One region of the Variovorax sp. Soil_C_12 genome, then DNA from elsewhere that is predicted to be linked to it. Evidence: riboswitches for the same ligand, from Rfam matches in the RefSeq annotation. Region 1 holds a riboswitch; the other holds the start of a gene.
The links. A riboswitch is a leader RNA that binds a small molecule or an ion and turns the genes downstream of it on or off. The one in region 1 is predicted to bind glycine.

Region 1 (9,062 bases):
CTGGTGTCGCGCGTCACCCAGGGCTGCCAGCCGGTGTCGCGCGAGCGCGAGATCACCGAGGCCGAGGGCAACCTGCTGCTCAGCCTCGACGGCGAGCCGGCGCTGGACGTGCTGCTGGCCGAACTGCGCGTCTCGCTGGAAGCGCCGCAGGAAGCGATCGAGGCGGTGCGCGGCACGCTGGTCGGCCTGGTCAACGCGGGCAGCGACGGCATCCGGCGCACCGGCGACCTGGGGGCCGACGTGCTGGTGCGCCACATCATCGGCCTCGACCCCACGCGCCGCGGCATCGCGATCGCCGACGTGGCCGAGGCCGGCATGCGCATGAGCTTCGTGCGCCGCAACGCGCAGGCCGCGCGCGCCGACCTGATGCGCATCTGCGCCGAGATCCGCGAGGAGCTCGAGCCCCAGGAGCAGACGCTCGCCACCGCGCGCGCCGTGGCGGCCGGCGAGGCCGAGGCTGCGCCCCATCCGGCGCGCCGCATCGCGGGCGCGGTGTACGTGAGCTGCTCGGGGCGGGGTGGCCCGCACTTCGGCGCGCCCGGCGCGGAGCTGCAGATCGTGCGCCATGCGCTGGGCGACGTGCCGCTGGTCGGCTTCTTCGCCGCGGGCGAGATCGCGCGGCACCACCTGTATGGCTATACGGGCGTGCTGACCGTGTTTGCGGCGAACGATTAGCGCAGAAATCGCTCGGCCAAGAGCACCCAGTAGGCCGCGCCGATCGCCACGTTGCCGTCGTTGAAGTCGTAGCCGGGGTTGTGCACCATGCAGGCGCCGTGGCTGTCGCCTTCGCCGTTGCCGATCAGGAGGTAGCTGCCGGGCACGCGCTCCAGCATGAAGGCGAAGTCCTCGCTGCCGGGCAGCGCCGGGCCCTGCAGCGTGACGCGCTCGGGGCCCAGCAGTTCCAGCGCCACCTCGCGCGCGAAGGCGGTTTCTTCTGGCGTGTTGACCAGCACGGCATAGCCGGGGCGCCAGTCGATCTGCGCCTTGATGCCGAAGCTCTCGGCCTGCGCCGCGATCAGGGCCTTGATGCGCTCCTCGAGCCTGATGCGTACCTCGCGGTCGAGCGCGCGCACGCTGAGCTCCAGCGTGGCGCTCTGCGGGATCACGTTGTTGGCCTTGCCGGCATGCACCGCGCCCACCGTCACCACCGCCATCTGCAGCGGATCGATGTTGCGAGACACGATGGTCTGCAGCGCCATCACGATGCTCGCCGCCGCCACGATCGAGTCGGCCGTGCGATGCGGCATCGCGCCGTGGCCGCCGACGCCGGTGAGCGTGACGGTGGCGTAGTCGGAGGAGGCCATCGCCGGCCCTTCGCGCAGCGCCAGCCGGCCCTGCGGCAGGCCGGGCATGTTGTGCATCGCGAAGATGGCGTCGCAGGGGTACTTGTCGAACAGGCCCTGCTCCATCATGCGCACGGCGCCGCCGCCGCCTTCCTCGGCCGGCTGGAAGATCAGGTTCAGCGTCCCGGAAAAGCGCCCGCGCTCGGCCAGGTGGTGCGCGGCGGCGAGCAGCATCGCGGTGTGGCCGTCATGGCCGCAGGCATGCATCACGCCGGTGTGGCTGCTGGCGTAGGCGAGGCCCGTCGCCTCGTCGATGGGCAGGGCGTCCATGTCGGCGCGCAGGCCCAGGCGGCGTTCGCCGTCGCCGCGCACCAGCCGTCCGACCACGCCGGTGCCGCCGAGGCCGCGCTCGACCTGGTAGCCCCAGGCCTCCAGCCGCTCGGCCACCAGCGCCGAGGTGCGGTGCTCGTCGAAGGCGAGCTCGGGATGGCGGTGGATGTCGCGGCGGATGTCGATGAAGGCATCGGCCTGCGCGTGCAGGTCTTCGAGGAGCGTGCTCATGATTCGGCTTATTGGGGTTGCAGGTGGATGGACTTGGCGATGTCCCGGTAGCGCGCGGTCTCGGCTTCGAAGAACTTCGCCGATTCGGCCAGCGACATGGGCGGCGAGGCGACCTGCGTCTGGGCCGCGAGTTGCGTGCGCACGCCCGGGTCCTTCAGGGTCGCGCCGATGGCCTTGTGCAGTTTCTGCACGACGTCCTCCGGCGCGTTCTTCGGCACCATGAAGCCGCTCCAGATCTTGTAGGTCAAATTCTTCAGCTCCTTGCCTTCACTCGCAGTGGGCACGTTCTTCAGCAACTCGGAGCGCTGCGCGCCCAGCTGGCCGATGACCTTGAGCCGGCCCTGCTCGGCCAGCGCGCCCATGGCCGCGCTGTAGACCAGCACGGCAAAGTCCACCTGCCCGCCGCCGAGGTCCTGCAGCAGCGGCGCATTGCCCTTGTAGGGCGCGTGCATCAGCTTGATGCCGGCATCCTGCTGCACCTTCTCCAGGATCAGGTGGTAGAGCGAGCCGACGCCCACGCTGCCGTAGGACAACGGCTGGTCGGTCGATTTGCGGGCCAGCGCGATCAGCTCGTCCACGCTGTTGGCGGGCAGGTCCTTGCGGGCGACGAAGACCATCACCGCATCGGCCACCGGATGCACCAGGCGAAAGTCCTCGGTCTTGAGCTTCACGGCCGCGTTGGCCAGCGGCGAGAGGATCACCTCGTTGGCAGAGCCCTGGAAGATGTAGTGGCCATCGGCCGGCGCCGCCAGCACCTTCTGTGCCGCCATCGCGCCGCTGACGCCGCCCAGGTTCTCGACCAGCACCTGCTGGCCCAGCTCCTTGCCCAACGGGGTGGCAAAGATGCGCGCCAAGGCGTCCGAAGGCCCGCCGGCAGGATAGGGGACCATCAGGGTGACGGGCTTGGCGGGGTAGCTCTGGGCGAAGGCCGTGCCCGCGGCCAGCAACAGGCCACAGGCGAGGAGATGTGAACGCTGGAAGAACGATGTCATCGGGGGACTCCGGGTGGGGCGCCGGCGCGATTGCCGGATGCGGATGAATGCTAGGAGCGGCCACTGCTAACGTCCAATGCATTGTTGGCTGCATTAGCATGAGTTCAATGCAGCTATCCCGCAGGCCTTCGCCATGACGCTGGTCCAACTCAGGCATCTGATCTCGCTGGCCCGCACGGGCTCCTTCAGCAAGTCCGCGCAGGCCTTGCACCTGACCCAGCCGGCCCTGAGCCGCAGCATCCGTGCGCTGGAGGACGAGCTGGGCATGCCGCTGTTCGACCGCGTGGGCCGCAGCAACGAGCTCACCGCCTTCGGCCGCGAGGTGCTGGACCGCTCGCGCCACCTGGTCTTCGAGGCTGACGAGCTGCGCGACAGCGGCCGGCGGCTGCGCGAAGGGGAGGGCGGCACGGTGCGCATCGGCATGGGCTCCGGGCCGGGGGCGATGCTGATGACGCCCTTCCTCATGCACATGGCGAAGCACCACCCGCGGATGCGCGTGGCGGTGGCGCGCGGCGGCACCGATCTGCTCGTGCAGTCGCTGCGCGAGCGCACCCTGGATGCGCTGGTGGTCGATGCGCGCTCGCTGGAGCCGGCGCCCGACCTCGAGCTCGGCCTGGTGCGCGAGATGCGCGGTACCTTCCTGTGCCGCCGCGGCCATCCGCTCGCGCGGCTGCGTGCCGTGGCTTTCGAGGCGGTGCAGCGCTACCCGATCGCTTCCACACCGCTGAGCGACGAGGTGGCGCGCACCCTGGTCGAGGCCTACGGGCCGCAGGCGCATCCCGCGCACTGCGTGACGCTGCAATGCGAGGAGGTCCCCAGCCTGGTGGAGGTGGTGCGCCAGAGCGACGCCGTGCTGCTGGCGATTCGCGCGGCGGCACCCGGCCTCGTCGAGCTGAAGATGGATCCGCCGCTCGACGGCGTGGCGCGCTTCGGCCTCGTGACCCTGCGCCGGCGCACCGAGGCGCCGGCGCTGGTCATCCTGCGCACGCTGATGCAGGCGCTGATGCGCGACTGAGGCTCAGGCGCCGGCAAAGGCGAAGTCGACCTCCGGCTTCAGCCCGCTCACGATGCGCGCGATCGAATGGCCCGAGCCGCAGGCGTGGGTCCAGCCCAGCGTGCCGTGGCCGGTGTTAAGGAACAGGTTGGGCAGGCGCGTGCGGCCGATCAGCGGCACGTTGCTCGGCGTTGCGGGGCGCAGACCGGTCCAGAACTGCGCGCGCGTCGTGTCGCCGGCACCGGGGAAGAGCTCTTCCACGCGCCGCACGATGGCTTCGCAGCGCACGCGATTGAGGTCGCGGTCGTAGCCGTTGAGCTCGGCCGTGCCCGCGATGCGCAGCCGGTCGCCGCTTTCCGAGGTGTAGCGCGAGAAGACCAGCTTGTATTCGTCGTCGGTCAGCGAGACCTGGTGCGCCTTCGAGGCGTCCTTCACCGGCAGCGTGACCGAGTAGCCCTTGGCCGGGTAGATCGGCAGCCGGATGCCCAGCGGCGCGGCGTACAGCGGCGACAGCGAGCCCATCGCCAGCACGACGGCGTCGCCGCGGATGCGCTGGAAGCGGCCCTCGCTGTCGGTGGCCTCCACGTGGTCGATGCGCCCGCCCGCCTCGCGCAGCGCGGTGACGGTGTGGCTCATGAGGAACTGCACGCCGTCCGCCACGGCCAGCGCGACCAGCTCGCGCGCGAAGCGGTTCGCATCGCCCGACTCGTCCTCGGCCGTGTAGGTGGCGCCGGCCAGCTGGGGCCGGATGTGGGCCAGCGCCGGCTCGATGCGCACCGCCTCGTCGGCCGAGACCACGCGGCGCTCGCAGCCGAGGGCCCGCATCTGCTCGGCCGGCTTGAGTGCGCCGTCGAACTCCTTCTGCGTCGTGTAGAAGTGCAGGATGCCCTGGGTGCGCTGCTCGTACTGCAGTCCCTTGTCGCGGCGCAGCTGCTGCAGCAGCTCGCGGCTGTAGGTGCCCAGGCGCACGATCTGCTCGATGTTGCGCCGGGTGCGCGCCGGCGTGCATTCGCGCAGGAAGGCCAGGCCCCAGAGCCACTGGCGCAGGTCGCCGCGCAGGCGGAAGAGCAGCGGCGCATCCTCCTTGCCCAGCCATTGCAGCAGCTTGAGCGGTGCGCCGGGATTGGCCCAGGGCTCGGCATGGCTCACCGAGATCTGGCCGCCGTTGGCGAAGCTGGTTTCGGCGGCCGCCGTGGCCTGCCGGTCGATCACGGTCACGTCGTGGCCGAGTTGGCGGAGGTAATAGGCCGAGGTGACGCCGAGCAGGCCGGCGCCAAGAACGATCACGCGCATTGCAGGAACCTTTCAGGTTGCAACGCTCGGACGCGACGAAAGCAATGGAAGCTCGTGAAGAAGAAAAAGCAACCGGCGCACGCGTCCGAGTTGCCGCTCCCCCTGTCCTCGGTACCTGAGAGATTCATCCGCTGCGCCCGCAGCGGACTTGCTCCTTCGGTGCGTCGCGTGGTGCGACGGCTCTCCAGACGGCTTTGACAGTTGGTGCAGTACAGGCCCTTGGTTGCGAGCCGACCTGAGCGTTTATGGGAGTTTGCGCCTTCGGTGGGGCCGCCTCGCAGCGGCCCGCTCTCCTGCAGTGGGGCGGATTGTAGGCGGCCCGGCCCGTGTCACCAAGCGCGGTCGCCGGGGCCCTGACCCGCCTCGATCTCGATCGCCTCAGGCCCGCCGAAGCCGCGTGAAGAGCTCGAACTCCCAGTTGCGCATACCCAGCAGCAGCGTGTAGCCCTCACGCTCCTTGGGCGAGAGCTTCTGGTCGGTCTGGTGCTGCTGCGCGAAATCCTGGGCCACGCGCTGCAGGCGGTCGAGGAAGGCCGGGGCCAAGCCCTTGCTGATCGAACCATGCACCAGCAGCAGGCCCTCGGCCGGCCCGTCGAAGCCGCCGCGGTAGTAGTCCAGCACCACGTTTTCGCGGAAGAAGTCCATCACCGGCCCATGCGGGCGCCAGCGGAAGGTCTTGGCGAGCTTGAGCCGGTAGCGGTTGAGCGGTCGCAGCTCGATGATGCCGATGCGGTCCAGCTGCGCCAGGTAGCCGATGCATTCGGCCTCGCTGATCCGGTAAGCGGCCACGATCTGCTCCAGCGTCCACTGGCTCAGCACGCAGATGGCCAGCAGCAGCAGCTTCTTGTCCTTGACCACCGCCTTTTCCTGCTCGAGCGTCAGCTCCTTGAGCAGTGGCTGGGCATCGGCGACGCGTCGCGCCAGCTCGGCGAAGTCGATTTTCAGCGCACGACAGATCGCATCGACGCGCGTGAGCGGCATGTCGCCCTTGGCGAGCATGCGCTTGACGCTGGATTCGGCCATGTCCAGCGACTTGGCGAGGTCCGCATAGGTCATGTGGGCGGTCTTCAGCTCGTTCTTGAGAGCCTGGACGAGGTCGATGGTGGTGCTCATGGATCGGGTATTGGTTTTTGATACCGGGGGGCGTGAAAAAGTACTCCGTATCGATTCTCGATGCTCCTCCGGAGGTTGACAACCTACATTCCGCCGCACCGACCTCTCACCGGGAACCGCCATGCCCCTCACGCTCCTCTCCCGCCGCGAACGTGTTCTGCTCTTCTTCTTCGCCTTGCTTCTGCTGCTGGCCGTCGCCGGGCCCTCTCTGCCGTCGCCGGGGATGGGCGGCGTTCCCTTTGCAGACGAGCGCGACTGGTTCGGCCTTCCCCACGCGATGGACGTGCTGAGCAACCTGCCCTTCGCCGCGCTGGGCGTCTGGGGCCTGCGCTGGCTCCACTGGCACGACCAGGCGCACGAGCACGTGCAGGACGCGGTGCCGCTGCACCACGCGGTGGCCCAGCCGCCGGTCAACCTGCTCGACTGCGCCTGGATGTTCTTCGCCGGCCTGGTCATCACGGCCGCCGGCTCGGCCTTCTACCACCTGCAACCCGACGCCCTGCGTCTCGCGGCGGACCGCGCCGGGATGACGGTGGCCTTCGCCGGACTGATCGGGTGCGCCGTCTGCGAGCGGGTGAGCGCGCGTGCCGGTTGGCCGGCGGCCTGGTTCGTGCTCGGCGCAGGCTTGCTGGCGGTGGCCGTCTGCCAGGAAACGGGCAACGTGATGCCCTGGGCGCTGGTCCAGTTCGGCGGCATGCTGCTGGTGCTCGTGCTGGCGCTCACCCGGCCCGCGCAGGGCGCCATCGGCCTGCGGCTGGGCTGGGTGATCTTCTTCTACGCGCTGGCCAAACTGTTCGAGCTGTCGGACCGCGCCATCTACGAGGCGACGCACCACCTGCTGGCCGGTCACAGCCTCAAGCACCTGACGGCGGCATTGGCGGCGCTGCCCGTGCTGCACGCACTGCAGGCCATGGGCCGCCAGACGCTGCGGCACAATCCGGGCGCGGCCGCGGTGACGGCCTGAAGGAGCCCGCCAGGGCGTTTCGAATGACGACATCCGCCGACGCCTCCGTTGCAGCCAGCGCGCCCGCGCCGAACGCGCACGCCAACCAGTTCGCCCTGCTCGGGCAGCGGCGCTTCGCGCCCTTCTTCTGGACGCAGTTCGCGGGGGCGGCGAACGACAACCTGTTCAAGTTCGCCTTCACGGTGATGGTGACCTACCAGCTGCAGCTGGGCTGGATGCCGCCGGCCATGGCGGGGCTGGCGATCGGCGCGCTGTTCATCCTGCCCTTCCTGCTGTTCTCGGCGACGGCTGGGCAGCTCACCGACAAGTACGACAAGACGAAGATGATCCGCTTCGTCAAGAACCTCGAGATCGCGATCATGGTGCTGGCGGCCTGGGGCTTCATGCGCGCCGACGCGGTGCTGCTGCTGGCGTGCGTGTTCCTGATGGGGCTGCACTCGACGCTCTTCGGGCCGGTCAAGTTCGCCTACCTGCCGCAGGTGCTCGATGCGCGCGAGCTCACCGGCGGCAACGGCATGGTCGAGATGGGCACCTTCATCGCCATCCTGCTGGGGCAGGTGGCGGGCGGCCTGCTGGTCGCGCTCCCGGGCATCGGTCATACGACGGTGGCGGTGGCCTGCCTGCTGCTGGCGTTGGTGGGGCGGGGCGTGGCGCAGGCGATCCCGCCGACGCCGGCGACCGATCCGGGCCTGGTGGTCAATTGGAACCCGGTCAGCGAGACCTGGCGCAACCTGCGGCTCGCGCACGGCAACCTGGTGGTGTTCCGCTCGCTGCTGGGCATCTCGTGGATGTGGTTCTTCGGCGCCGTCTTCCTGAGCCAGTTCCCGAGCTTCGCCAAGGAGGTGCTGCACGGCAACGAGCAGGTCGCCTCGCTGCTGCTAGTGGTGTTCTCGATCGGCATCGGCATCGGCTCGCTGCTGTGCGAGACGCTGAGTCGGCGCCAGGTGGAGATTGGCCTGGTGCCGCTGGGTGCGATCGGCATGAGCGTGTTCGCCGTCGACCTCTACTTCGCGTCCCGTGGTTTGCCGCCAGCGGCCGAGATGGGCCTCTACAGCTTTGTCGCCCAGCCGGCCCACTGGCGCGTGATGGCCGACCTGGGCCTGCTGTCGCTCTTCGCCGGGCTCTACAGCGTGCCGATGTACGCACTGATCCAGCTGCGCAGCCAGCCCACGCACCGCGCACGCATCATCGCCGCCAACAACATCCTCAACGCCCTCTTCATGATCGCCAGCGCGGTGATCGCGGGCGCGCTGCTCAGGGCCGGCTTCACGATTCCTCAGATCTTCCTCTTCACGGGCATCGCCAACGCCGTGGTTGCCTTCTACATCTTCATGCTGGTGCCGGAGTATTTACTGCGCTTTTTCGCCTGGCTGCTGTCGCACGTGGTCTATCGCTTCGACGTGAAGGGCGAGGAGCACATCCCGGCCGAAGGCGCCGCCGTGCTGGTCTGCAACCATGTGAGCTTCATCGACGCGGTGTTGCTGATGGCCGCCAGCCCGAGGCCGATCCGCTTCATCATGGACCACCGCATCTTCCGCGTGCCGGTCCTCGGCTGGCTGTTCCGCCTGGCCAAGGCCATTCCGATCGCGTCGCAGAAGGAAGACCCTGCGGCCTATGAGGCGGCCTTCGCCCGCGCGGTGCAGGTGCTGCGCGAGGGCGACCTGCTCGCCATCTTCCCCGAGGGCGCCATCACGCGCGACGGTACGCTGCAGCCGTTCAGGGGCGGCGTGATGAAGATCCTCGAAGACGCCCGCGCCGAGGGCATCGACGTGCCGGTGATCCCGATGGCGCTGACCAACCTGTGGGGCTCCTACTTCAGCCGCATCGAGGTGCGCGATGGTGAGCGCGTCGCGATGGTGCGC
Region 2 (9,062 bases), on a different contig from region 1:
GTCATCGTGTGGTGGGGCTGGGACTACGCGAAGCGCGGCGGCGTGCAGTCGATGGCGGGGCTCGAATCGGTGTCGATGTTCTGGGCTTATGTGGCGATGCCCATCGGCGGCTTGTTCAGCGTGATCGGGATCGTAGGCAACCTGCTCGACCCGCAGCGGCAAGAGTTGGAGACAGCGCAATGACCCCGATCATGGTCACCACGATGGTGGTGTGCTTCGCACTCACCATCTCCGTCGCGGTCTCGATCGGCCTGGCCTCCGTGGTCGGCATCCAGGCCTCGAACGCCAACATGCTGATTTCCGTCAAGGAGATGTTCAACGCGATCAACAAGTTTCCGCTCGCGGCCATCCCCTTCTTCATCCTGGCCGGCAACCTGATGGAAACCGGCGGCATCTCGCGCCGGCTGGTGGAATTCGCCAAGAGCCTGGTGGGCGGCGTGCAGGGCGGGCTGCCCATGACCTGCGTGCTCACCTGCATGATCTTCGCGGCGGTGTCGGGCTCCTCGGTGGCCACCACCTTCGCCATCGGCGCCATCCTGATCCCGGCGCTGATCAAGCACGGCTACCCCACCAGCTACGCGGCGGCGCTGCAGGCCACGAGCGCGGAGCTGGGCGTGATCATCCCGCCCTCGATCCCGATGATCCTCTACGGCGTGAGCGCCGAGGTGTCGATCGGCGAGCTCTTCATCGCCGGCTTCGGCCCGGGCATCCTGATCAGCCTGGCGCTCATGGCCTTCGTCTACGTCTACTGCAAGGTCAAGGGCCTGGGCAAGAACGACGGCGACGGGCGCCTGGGCGTGGGCGTCGCCACCTGGCGCGCGGGCTGGGCGCTCTTGATGCCGGTGATCATCCTCGGCGGCATCTACGGCGGCATCTTCACGCCGACGGAGGCCTCGGCGGTGGCGGTGCTCTATGCGCTCGTCGTCGGCATGCTCATCTACCGCGAGATCAAGCTGCCGCAGCTCTACGCCGTGCTGCGCAAGTCGGTGATCTCGTCGTCGGTGATCATGTTCATCATCGCCAACGCCGGCCTCTTCGCCTTCCTGATCACGCGCGCCGGCGTGCCCGAGGCCATCGGCCACTGGCTCGAGGCCGTGCTGCAGTCGCCGGCCATGTTCCTGCTGGGCGTGAACGCGGCGCTGTTCGTCATCGGCATGTTCATCGAGACCAGCGCGGCCATCATCGTGCTGGCGCCCATCCTCGCGCCGGTGGCGATGCACTTCGGGATCGACCCGGTGCATTTCGGGCTGGTGATGGTGGTCAACCTGGCGCTGGGCATGATCACGCCGCCCTTCGGCGTCAACCTGTTCGCGGCCTGCACGGTGGCGCGCATCTCGCTGGACCGCATCGTCACGCACCTGGTGCCCTTCGTGCTGGTGATCCTGGCCTGCCTGATGGTCATCACCTACGTGCCGGGCATCTCCTTGGGGCTGCGCGACCTCGTTTATGCGAAGTAGTTCACGCATGAGGGCCTGAGCCTTCGGGTTTCACCGGGGTGTCATGCACGTGGCCGATGCTGCGGCGCTTCGATTCCGAACGCCACAGCATCCCCATGTTCTTCATCAAGACCGAGAAAGCGCGCCAGGAACTGCAGCCGGGCCGCCGCACCCTGGGCCAGCGCGAGCGCGCCCTGCTGCTGATGGCCGACGGCCAGCGCTCGGTCACCGATTTCGGCGAGCTCTTCGGCGGCCGCGACGAGGCCGGCCGCGTGGCGCTGCATCTGGTGCAGCAAGGCTACCTGCTGGACTCGCGGCCCCTGCGATCCGCGGTGCCCGCGCCGGCACGCCAGGCGCCCGAAGCCATCCCGCAGGCGGCGGTCTCGGCCGACACCTTCGACGGCAAGCGTTCGCTCGCCACCACGCGCATGTTCCTCTTCGATCTGTGCGAGCGCATGTTCGTGCGCCGCGATCCGGTGCTGGCCGGGCAGTTCCGCGAGGCCCTGCGCGAGTCGCGCGACCGCGAATCGATGCTGTCGGTCGCCGAGGCCATGCTGGGCGAAATCGAGAAGCTCGCGGGCGCCGAGCGCGCTGGCTCGATCCGCGACCGCATCCTGCGCCTGCTGCCGGCCGAGGAGGCCGTGCACTGAAAACAAGGGTTACAGCATGGGCCCCGGTACGGCGCCTTGGCTGACACGCGGCACCCCTCTTTCTGAATAGGCTTGGGGAGTTGCGGCTGCTTCGCGCGGCCAGCGTCGCCGTTTCCGCATTCAGGCGGTAACATGTTCACGCGGCCGCAACCGGCGAGGAACGCATGGGGCGACAACCCGCCGCTTCTCTTTTCTTCTCTCCCCTGAAGGCAAATGACAAGCTACGGTTTCGTTCACTTGGAATTCGGCGACCAGCACCGCGAGCGTTCGCTCCAGGTGCTGGACAAGCTGCGAATCCGCCTGGCCCAGGATGGCGACCGCTTCTCCAGCGTGATCGTCGACAACGCCAGCGCCGTACACGCGGAAAGCGCGACCGGCTCGGACTCCGCGCAGGGCCTGGTGGTCACCGGCGACAACAGCAACCGCGAATTCTCTGGCTGGGACACCGGCATCGAGACCCTCCTCGCGCGCGGCGAACAGCCCGACGTCTGGATCTTCTCGAACGACACGGTGGCCCTCAACCACGCCTGGAGCGAACGGCGGCTCGAGCGCTTCGGCGGCGAGATCCGCAAGCTCGCCCTGCATCCGGGGCCCTGGCTCTTCGGCGAGATCAACGACTTTCCGCGCTCGACCATGACCCCCATGGGGCCCCTGCTCGAATGGGTCTCGACCTACTGCTTCGCGATGAACAACACGCTGCGCCACCGGCTGGGCACGCTCTCGCCCGGCAACGCGCTGCTGGATTCGCTGGTGAACGAGCAGTTCGAGCCCGGCCGCGGCGTGTTCCGCGACCACGTGGGCGAGGCGTATGTCGATTTCGTGTCCGCCTGGCTGATCAGCGACGACGGCGAGGGCGAGCAGAAGAGGCGCCGCTTCAAGTGGGACCACGAATGGCACAGGGCCAGCCCACTCGGCACCGAGAACTTCGAGGACCTGCGCATGAAGGCGCGCTGCTGTCTCTCGGAACACATGCTGAGCCTGCGCGCGCGCCAGGCAGGCGCCGACATCCGCTCGCCCTACGATGCCCGCAACTTGCGCGAGCACGTCCGGCGCTCCCTGCAGTTCCTCTCGGACAAGCTGTGGGAGAAATTCCTGCTGCGGCGGCTGCGGCTGGAGCGGTCGTAGGCGCGGTTTCCCTTACACTCGACCCGGTCAGGAGAGAGCCCCGCAGCGCGGGGCCGCCGAAGGCGCAGGGCCCCTCGAAGAACGGGCCCGAACGCTCAGGCAAAAGGACTGACGAGGCGCCCGTTCTTTCGGGCGTTTCCTTGCTGGAGAGAGGCGGCGCTTTGCTTTTGGCAAAGCCCGTCCACCGAAGGAGCAAACCCCGATCGTGGGGCGAATCTCTCAGGTAAAGCGGACAGCAGGGGTGGCCCATGGCTTTGCTGCCATGGATCTGGACTGCCCCTGATGGAGAGTGCCTTGGCCTCTGCTCCCGACGATCTGCAAAAGACCCCTCTGTACAACCTGCATGTGGAGCTCGGCGCCCGGATGGTGCCCTTCGCGGGCTATTCGATGCCGGTGCAGTACCCCGCCGGCCTGATGGCCGAGCACAAGCACACGCGCACAGCCGCGGGCCTCTTCGACATCTCGCACATGGGCCAGCTGCGCCTGGTCGGGCCCGAGGCCGCTGCCGCCTTCGAGACCCTGATGCCGGTCGACGTGATCGGCCTGGCGCCCGGCAAGCAGCGCTACGGCCTGCTGCTGAACGACCAGGGCGGCATCCTCGACGACCTGATGTTCTTCAACGAGGGCGGCGATTCGATCTTCGTGATCGTCAACGGCGCCTGCAAGGCCGCCGACATCGCCCACATCCAGGCGAAGATCGGCCAGCGCTGCCAGGTGCAGCCCCTGCCCGACCACGCCCTGCTCGCGCTGCAGGGCCCGCAGGCCGCGGGCGTGCTGGCGCGCCTGTCGCCCGGCATCGAGCGCTTCGTCTTCATGACGGGCGGCAAGGTGCAGATCGGCGGCATCGCGGCCTTCGCCACCCGCAGCGGCTACACCGGCGAGGACGGCTTCGAGATCTCGGTCGCCGCACCTGACGCGGAGGCGCTCGCCCGGCTGCTGCTGACGCAGCCCGAGGTGCAGCCCATCGGCCTGGGTGCGCGCAATTCGCTGCGCCTCGAAGCGGGCCTCTGCCTCTACGGCAACGACATCGACACCACGACCACCCCGGTCGAGGCCTCGCTCAACTGGGCCATGCAGAAGGTGCGCCGCAGCGGCGGCGCGCGCGAGGGCGGCTTTCCCGGCGCGGCGCGGGTGCTGGCGCAACTCACGGCCGACAGCGGCACGGCCGGCCGCCTCGACCACGACACGCTCAAGCGCAAGCGCGTCGGCCTGGTGGCGCTGGAGCGCGTGCCGGTGCGCGACGGCACGCTGCTCGAATCCTTCGAGGGCCTGCCCATCGGCCAGGTGACCAGCGGCCTGCTGGGCCCGACGGTCGACCGGCCCGTCGCGATGGGCTATGTCGCCCTCGCCTACGCCGAGCCCGGCACCCGCCTGCAGGCCATCGTGCGCGGCAAGCCGGTGCCGATGGAAGTCAGCACCCTGCCCTTCGTGCCCGCGCGCTACTGGCGCGGCTAGTTCTTCCTTTCTTTCTTCCTTCCCTTTCTCTTCCCCCAGGAGCCATTCCATGACCATCAAATACACCAAGGACCACGAGTGGGTGAACGCCGAGGGCGACAACGCCACCGTCGGCATCACGCTGCACGCCCAGGACGCGCTGGGCGACGTGGTCTTCGTCGACCTGCCGCAGGTCGGCCAGGGCTACGCCCAGGGCGAAGTCGCCGGCGTGGTGGAGTCGGTTAAGGCTGCGGCCGACGTCTTCATGCCGGTCGCGGGCGAGATCACCGAAGTCAACGAGGCGCTGCGCGCCGACCCCTCGCTGGCCAACAGCGCGCCCGAAGGCGAAGGCTGGTTCTTCAAGATGAAGATCACCGAGCCCGCGCAGCTCGACGCCCTGCTCGACAAGACCACCTACGACAAGTTCGCCGAAGAGAACTGAAAAGCGGACAGCCGCCGCGTTTGTTCCCCCTCCCCTGAGCCCCTCCATGCCGAAGTCCTCCCTGCCCTCCCTGCCCACCCTCGCCGATCTCGAGAATGCCGGCGAATTCATCGCCCGCCACATCGGCATCGAGGCCGAGGACGAGGCGCGCATGCTCGCCGCCGTCGGCTCCAAGACGCGCGCCGAGCTGATCGACGGCATCGTGCCGCCGGCCATCCGCCGCAGCCATCCGATGCAGCTCCCCGCGCCCGTGACCGAAGCCGGCGCGTTGGCCGAGCTGCGCGCCATCGCGGCGAAGAACAAGGTGGCGCGGAACTTCATCGGCCAGGGCTACTACGGCACCCACACGCCCGGCGTGATCCTGCGCAACGTGCTGGAGAACCCGGCCTGGTACACGGCCTACACGCCCTACCAGGCCGAGATCTCGCAGGGCCGCATGGAGGCGCTGCTCAACTTCCAGACCATGGTCTGCGACCTGACCGGCATGGCGATCGCCAACGCCTCGATGCTCGACGAGGCCACCGCCGCGGCCGAGGCGATGACGCTGGCGCGCCGCAGCGTCAAGAGCAAGAGCAAGGTGTTCCTGGTCTCGGGCGACTGCCATCCGCAGACCATCGAGGTGATCAAGACGCGCGCCGCACCGCTGGGCATCGAGGTCAAGGTCAGCACCGTCTCCGAGACGCTGCCGCACCTGATGGCCGGCGGCGATTTCTTCGGCGCGCTGGCGCAGTACCCCGCCACCACCGGCCACGTGCACGATCTGCGCCCGCTGGCCGGCCATGCCCACGCCTGCGACGCCGCCTTCTGCGTGGCGGCCGACCTGCTGGCGCTCACCCTGCTGGCGCCGCCCGGCGAATGGGACGCCGACATCGTCTGCGGCACCACGCAGCGCTTCGGCATGCCCTTGTGCAATGGCGGCCCGCATGCGGCCTACCTGGCCTGCCGCGATGAATTCAAGCGCTCGCTGCCCGGCCGGCTGGTCGGCGTCAGCGTCGACACGCAGGGCCGCCCGGCCTACCGCCTGGCGCTGCAGACGCGCGAGCAGCACATCCGCCGCGAGAAGGCCACTTCCAACATCTGCACGGCGCAGGTGTTGCCGGCAGTGGTCGCGAGCATGTATGCTGTCTACCACGGGCCCGCAGGCCTGACGCGCATCGCGCAGCGCGTGGCCGCCCTCACCGCCATCCTGGCGCAGGGCCTGGAGCAGATGGGCCGCGAGCTGGCCAACGCCACCGCCTTCGACACGCTCACGGTCCTGACCGGCGAGGACACGCCGAAGATCCTGGAGCGCGCCCAGGCCGCCTCGGTCAACCTGCGCCAGGGCCTGCAGCAGCACCTGGGCATCTCGCTGGACGAGACCAGCACCCGCGCCGACATCGAGACCCTGTGGGCCCTGTTCGTGCCGGCCGGCACGCCGATGCCGCGCTTCGAGGAGCTCTCGGCCACGGTCGGTTCGCGCATCCCGCTGGACCTGCAGCGCACCAGCGGCTTCCTCGCACACCCCGTGTTCAACACCCACAAGAGCGAGACCGCGATGCTGCGCTACATCCGCAGCCTCTCCGACAAAGACCTCGCGCTCGACCGCAGCATGATCCCGCTGGGCAGCTGCACCATGAAGCTCAACGCGACCAGCGAGATGATCCCCATCACCTGGCCCGAGTTCGCGGACATCCATCCCTTCGCGCCGGCCGAGCAGCTGCAGGGCTACGCCGAGCTCGACGCGCAGCTGCGCGCCTGGCTGTGCGAGGCCACCGGCTACGCCGGCATCAGCCTGCAGCCCAATGCCGGCTCGCAGGGCGAATACGCCGGCCTGCTGGCCATCAAGGCCTACCACGAAGCCCAGGGCCACGGCCACCGCAACATCTGCCTGATCCCCTCCTCCGCCCACGGCACCAACCCGGCGAGCGCGCAGATGGTGGGCATGAAGGTGGTGGTGACCGCCTGCGACGCGCAGGGCAACATCGACATGGACGACCTCACGCGCGCCTGCGAGCAGCACCGCGACGACCTGGCCGCGGTGATGATCACCTACCCCAGCACCCACGGCGTGTTCGAGACCCGCGTCAAGGAGCTGTGCGAGATCGTGCATGCGCACGGCGGCCGCGTGTACGTCGACGGCGCCAACATGAACGCGCTGGTCGGCGTGGCCGCGCCCGGCGAGTTCGGCGGCGACGTCAGCCACCTCAACCTGCACAAGACCTTCTGCATCCCGCACGGCGGCGGCGGGCCCGGCGTGGGACCGGTGTGCGTGGTCGAGGACCTGGTGCCCTACCTGCCCGGCCACGTGAGCGGCGGCCTCCCCTCGAACGGCGTGGGCGCCGTGTCGGCCGCGCCGCTGGGCAACGCAGCGGTGCTGCCGATCAGCTGGATGTACTGCCGCATGATGGGCGCGGCCGGCTTGCAGGCCGCGACCGAGGTCGCGATCCTGAGCGCCAACTACATCAGCGCGCGGCTCAAGGACCATTACCCCACGCTCTACGCCAGCCCCAACGGCCACGTGGCGCACGAGTGCATCCTGGACCTGCGCCCGCTCAAGGACAGCAGCGGCGTGACGGCCGAGGACGTGGCCAAGCGATTGATCGACTACGGCTTCCACGCGCCCACGCTGAGCTTCCCGGTGCCCGGCACGCTCATGGTCGAGCCGACCGAGAGCGAGCCCTTGGCCGAACTGGACCGCTTCGTCGACGCGATGATCGTGATCCGCGGCGAGATCCGCCGCATCGAGGAAGGCATCTGGCCGCGCGAGGACAACCCGCTGAAGAACGCGCCACACACGGCCGACAGCCTGCTGGCCAGCGAATGGACCCGGCCCTACTCGCGCGAGCTCGGCGCCTTCCCCATCGCCTCGGTCAAGGACGCCAAGTACTGGCCGCCGGTGGGCCGCATCGACAACGTCTACGGCGACCGCAACCTGTTCTGCAGCTGCGTGCCAGTGGCCGACTACGCGTGATGGCGCCCGGCGCGCACCGGGCGAAATAGGTCTTTGCCTACGGGGCGCGCGGCGAGGGGCTCCTAGCATGGGCTCGTCTCATGCAATCCAACTGGCCCCAAACCCTCTGGATCGTTCGCCACGGCCAAAGCGCCGGCAATGTCGCGCGCGATGCGGCCGAAGCCGGCGGGCTCCCGCTGATCGAGCTGGCGTGGCGCGACATCGACGTGCCGCTGTCCGAGCTGGGCATCGAGCAGTCGATCGCGCTCGGCGACTGGTTCGCCCGGCTGCCGGCGCAGGAGAAGCCCGAGGTGATCCTGTGCTCGCCCTATGTCCGCGCCCGCGCCACCGCGGAGCTGGTGGCCGAGCATGGCGGCCTGTCCGGCGAAAGCATCAAGCTGCGCGTGGACGAGCGCCTGCGGGAGAAGGAGTTCGGCATCCTGGACCGGCTGACCAAGCTGGGCATCCGCCAGAAGCATCCCGAGCTGAACGAGCAGCGCCTGCACGTGGGCAAGTTCTACTTCCGCCCGCCCGGCGGCGAGAGCTGGTGCGACGTGATCCTGCGCCTGCGCAGCGTCCTCGAGATGGTGACGCGCGAGTACGCGGAGCGGCGCGTGCTGGTGGTGGCGCACCAGGTCATCGTCAACTGCCTGCGCTACCTGCTCGAGCACATGGACGAGCAGCAGATCCTCGATATCGACCGCCAGGGCGACGTGCCCAACTGCGCCATCACCTCCTACCGCGCCGAGCGCCGCGAACAGGAGGACGAGGTGCTCCAGCTCGATCTGGTGAACTTCCTCGCCCCGCTGCGCGAAGCCGCCACGCCGGTGACCCGCGCGCCCGACCAGCCGGCGGCCCCCAAGCCCTGAGGCTCCTCCCGGTGCCATGGCCACGCCGCGCGCCGCAGCCCTGACCGACGCATCGCTGGCGCGCTGGCCCCTGCCCGACCCGGGCGCCGACGCCGACAAGGAGGCGCGCGGCCGTGTGCTGGTCATCGCGGGCAGCGGCGAGATGCCCGGCGCCGCGCTGCTCGCCGGCACCGCGGC

Region 2: another riboswitch for glycine. It lies ahead of gcvT (glycine cleavage system aminomethyltransferase GcvT); the one in region 1 lies ahead of AC3A6X_RS26415 (D-amino acid dehydrogenase).

What each region holds. Positions count from the first base shown of each region.
Region 1 is NZ_JBDGIO010000012.1:46,748-55,809, reverse strand. Features, by position in the region: gene AC3A6X_RS26435 (FIST signal transduction protein) at 1-675, shown strand, start outside; gene AC3A6X_RS26430 (M20 aminoacylase family protein) at 672-1,844, opposite strand; gene AC3A6X_RS26425 (tripartite tricarboxylate transporter substrate binding protein) at 1,853-2,836, opposite strand; gene AC3A6X_RS26420 (LysR family transcriptional regulator) at 2,970-3,851, shown strand; gene AC3A6X_RS26415 (D-amino acid dehydrogenase) at 3,855-5,123, opposite strand; glycine riboswitch at 5,216-5,321, opposite strand; glycine riboswitch at 5,326-5,429, opposite strand; gene AC3A6X_RS26410 (helix-turn-helix domain-containing protein) at 5,502-6,236, opposite strand; gene AC3A6X_RS26405 (hypothetical protein) at 6,358-7,200, shown strand; gene AC3A6X_RS26400 (MFS transporter) at 7,224-9,062, shown strand, end outside.
Region 2 is NZ_JBDGIO010000005.1:359,342-368,403, forward strand. Features, by position in the region: gene AC3A6X_RS16460 (TRAP transporter small permease) at 1-183, shown strand, start outside; gene AC3A6X_RS16465 (TRAP transporter large permease) at 180-1,457, shown strand; gene AC3A6X_RS16470 (hypothetical protein) at 1,514-2,086, shown strand; gene AC3A6X_RS16475 (hypothetical protein) at 2,300-3,211, shown strand; glycine riboswitch at 3,230-3,328, shown strand; glycine riboswitch at 3,345-3,457, shown strand; gene gcvT (glycine cleavage system aminomethyltransferase GcvT) at 3,494-4,666, shown strand; gene gcvH (glycine cleavage system protein GcvH) at 4,716-5,087, shown strand; gene gcvP (aminomethyl-transferring glycine dehydrogenase) at 5,134-8,037, shown strand; gene AC3A6X_RS16495 (histidine phosphatase family protein) at 8,118-8,885, shown strand; gene AC3A6X_RS16500 (NAD(P)H-hydrate dehydratase) at 8,902-9,062, shown strand, end outside.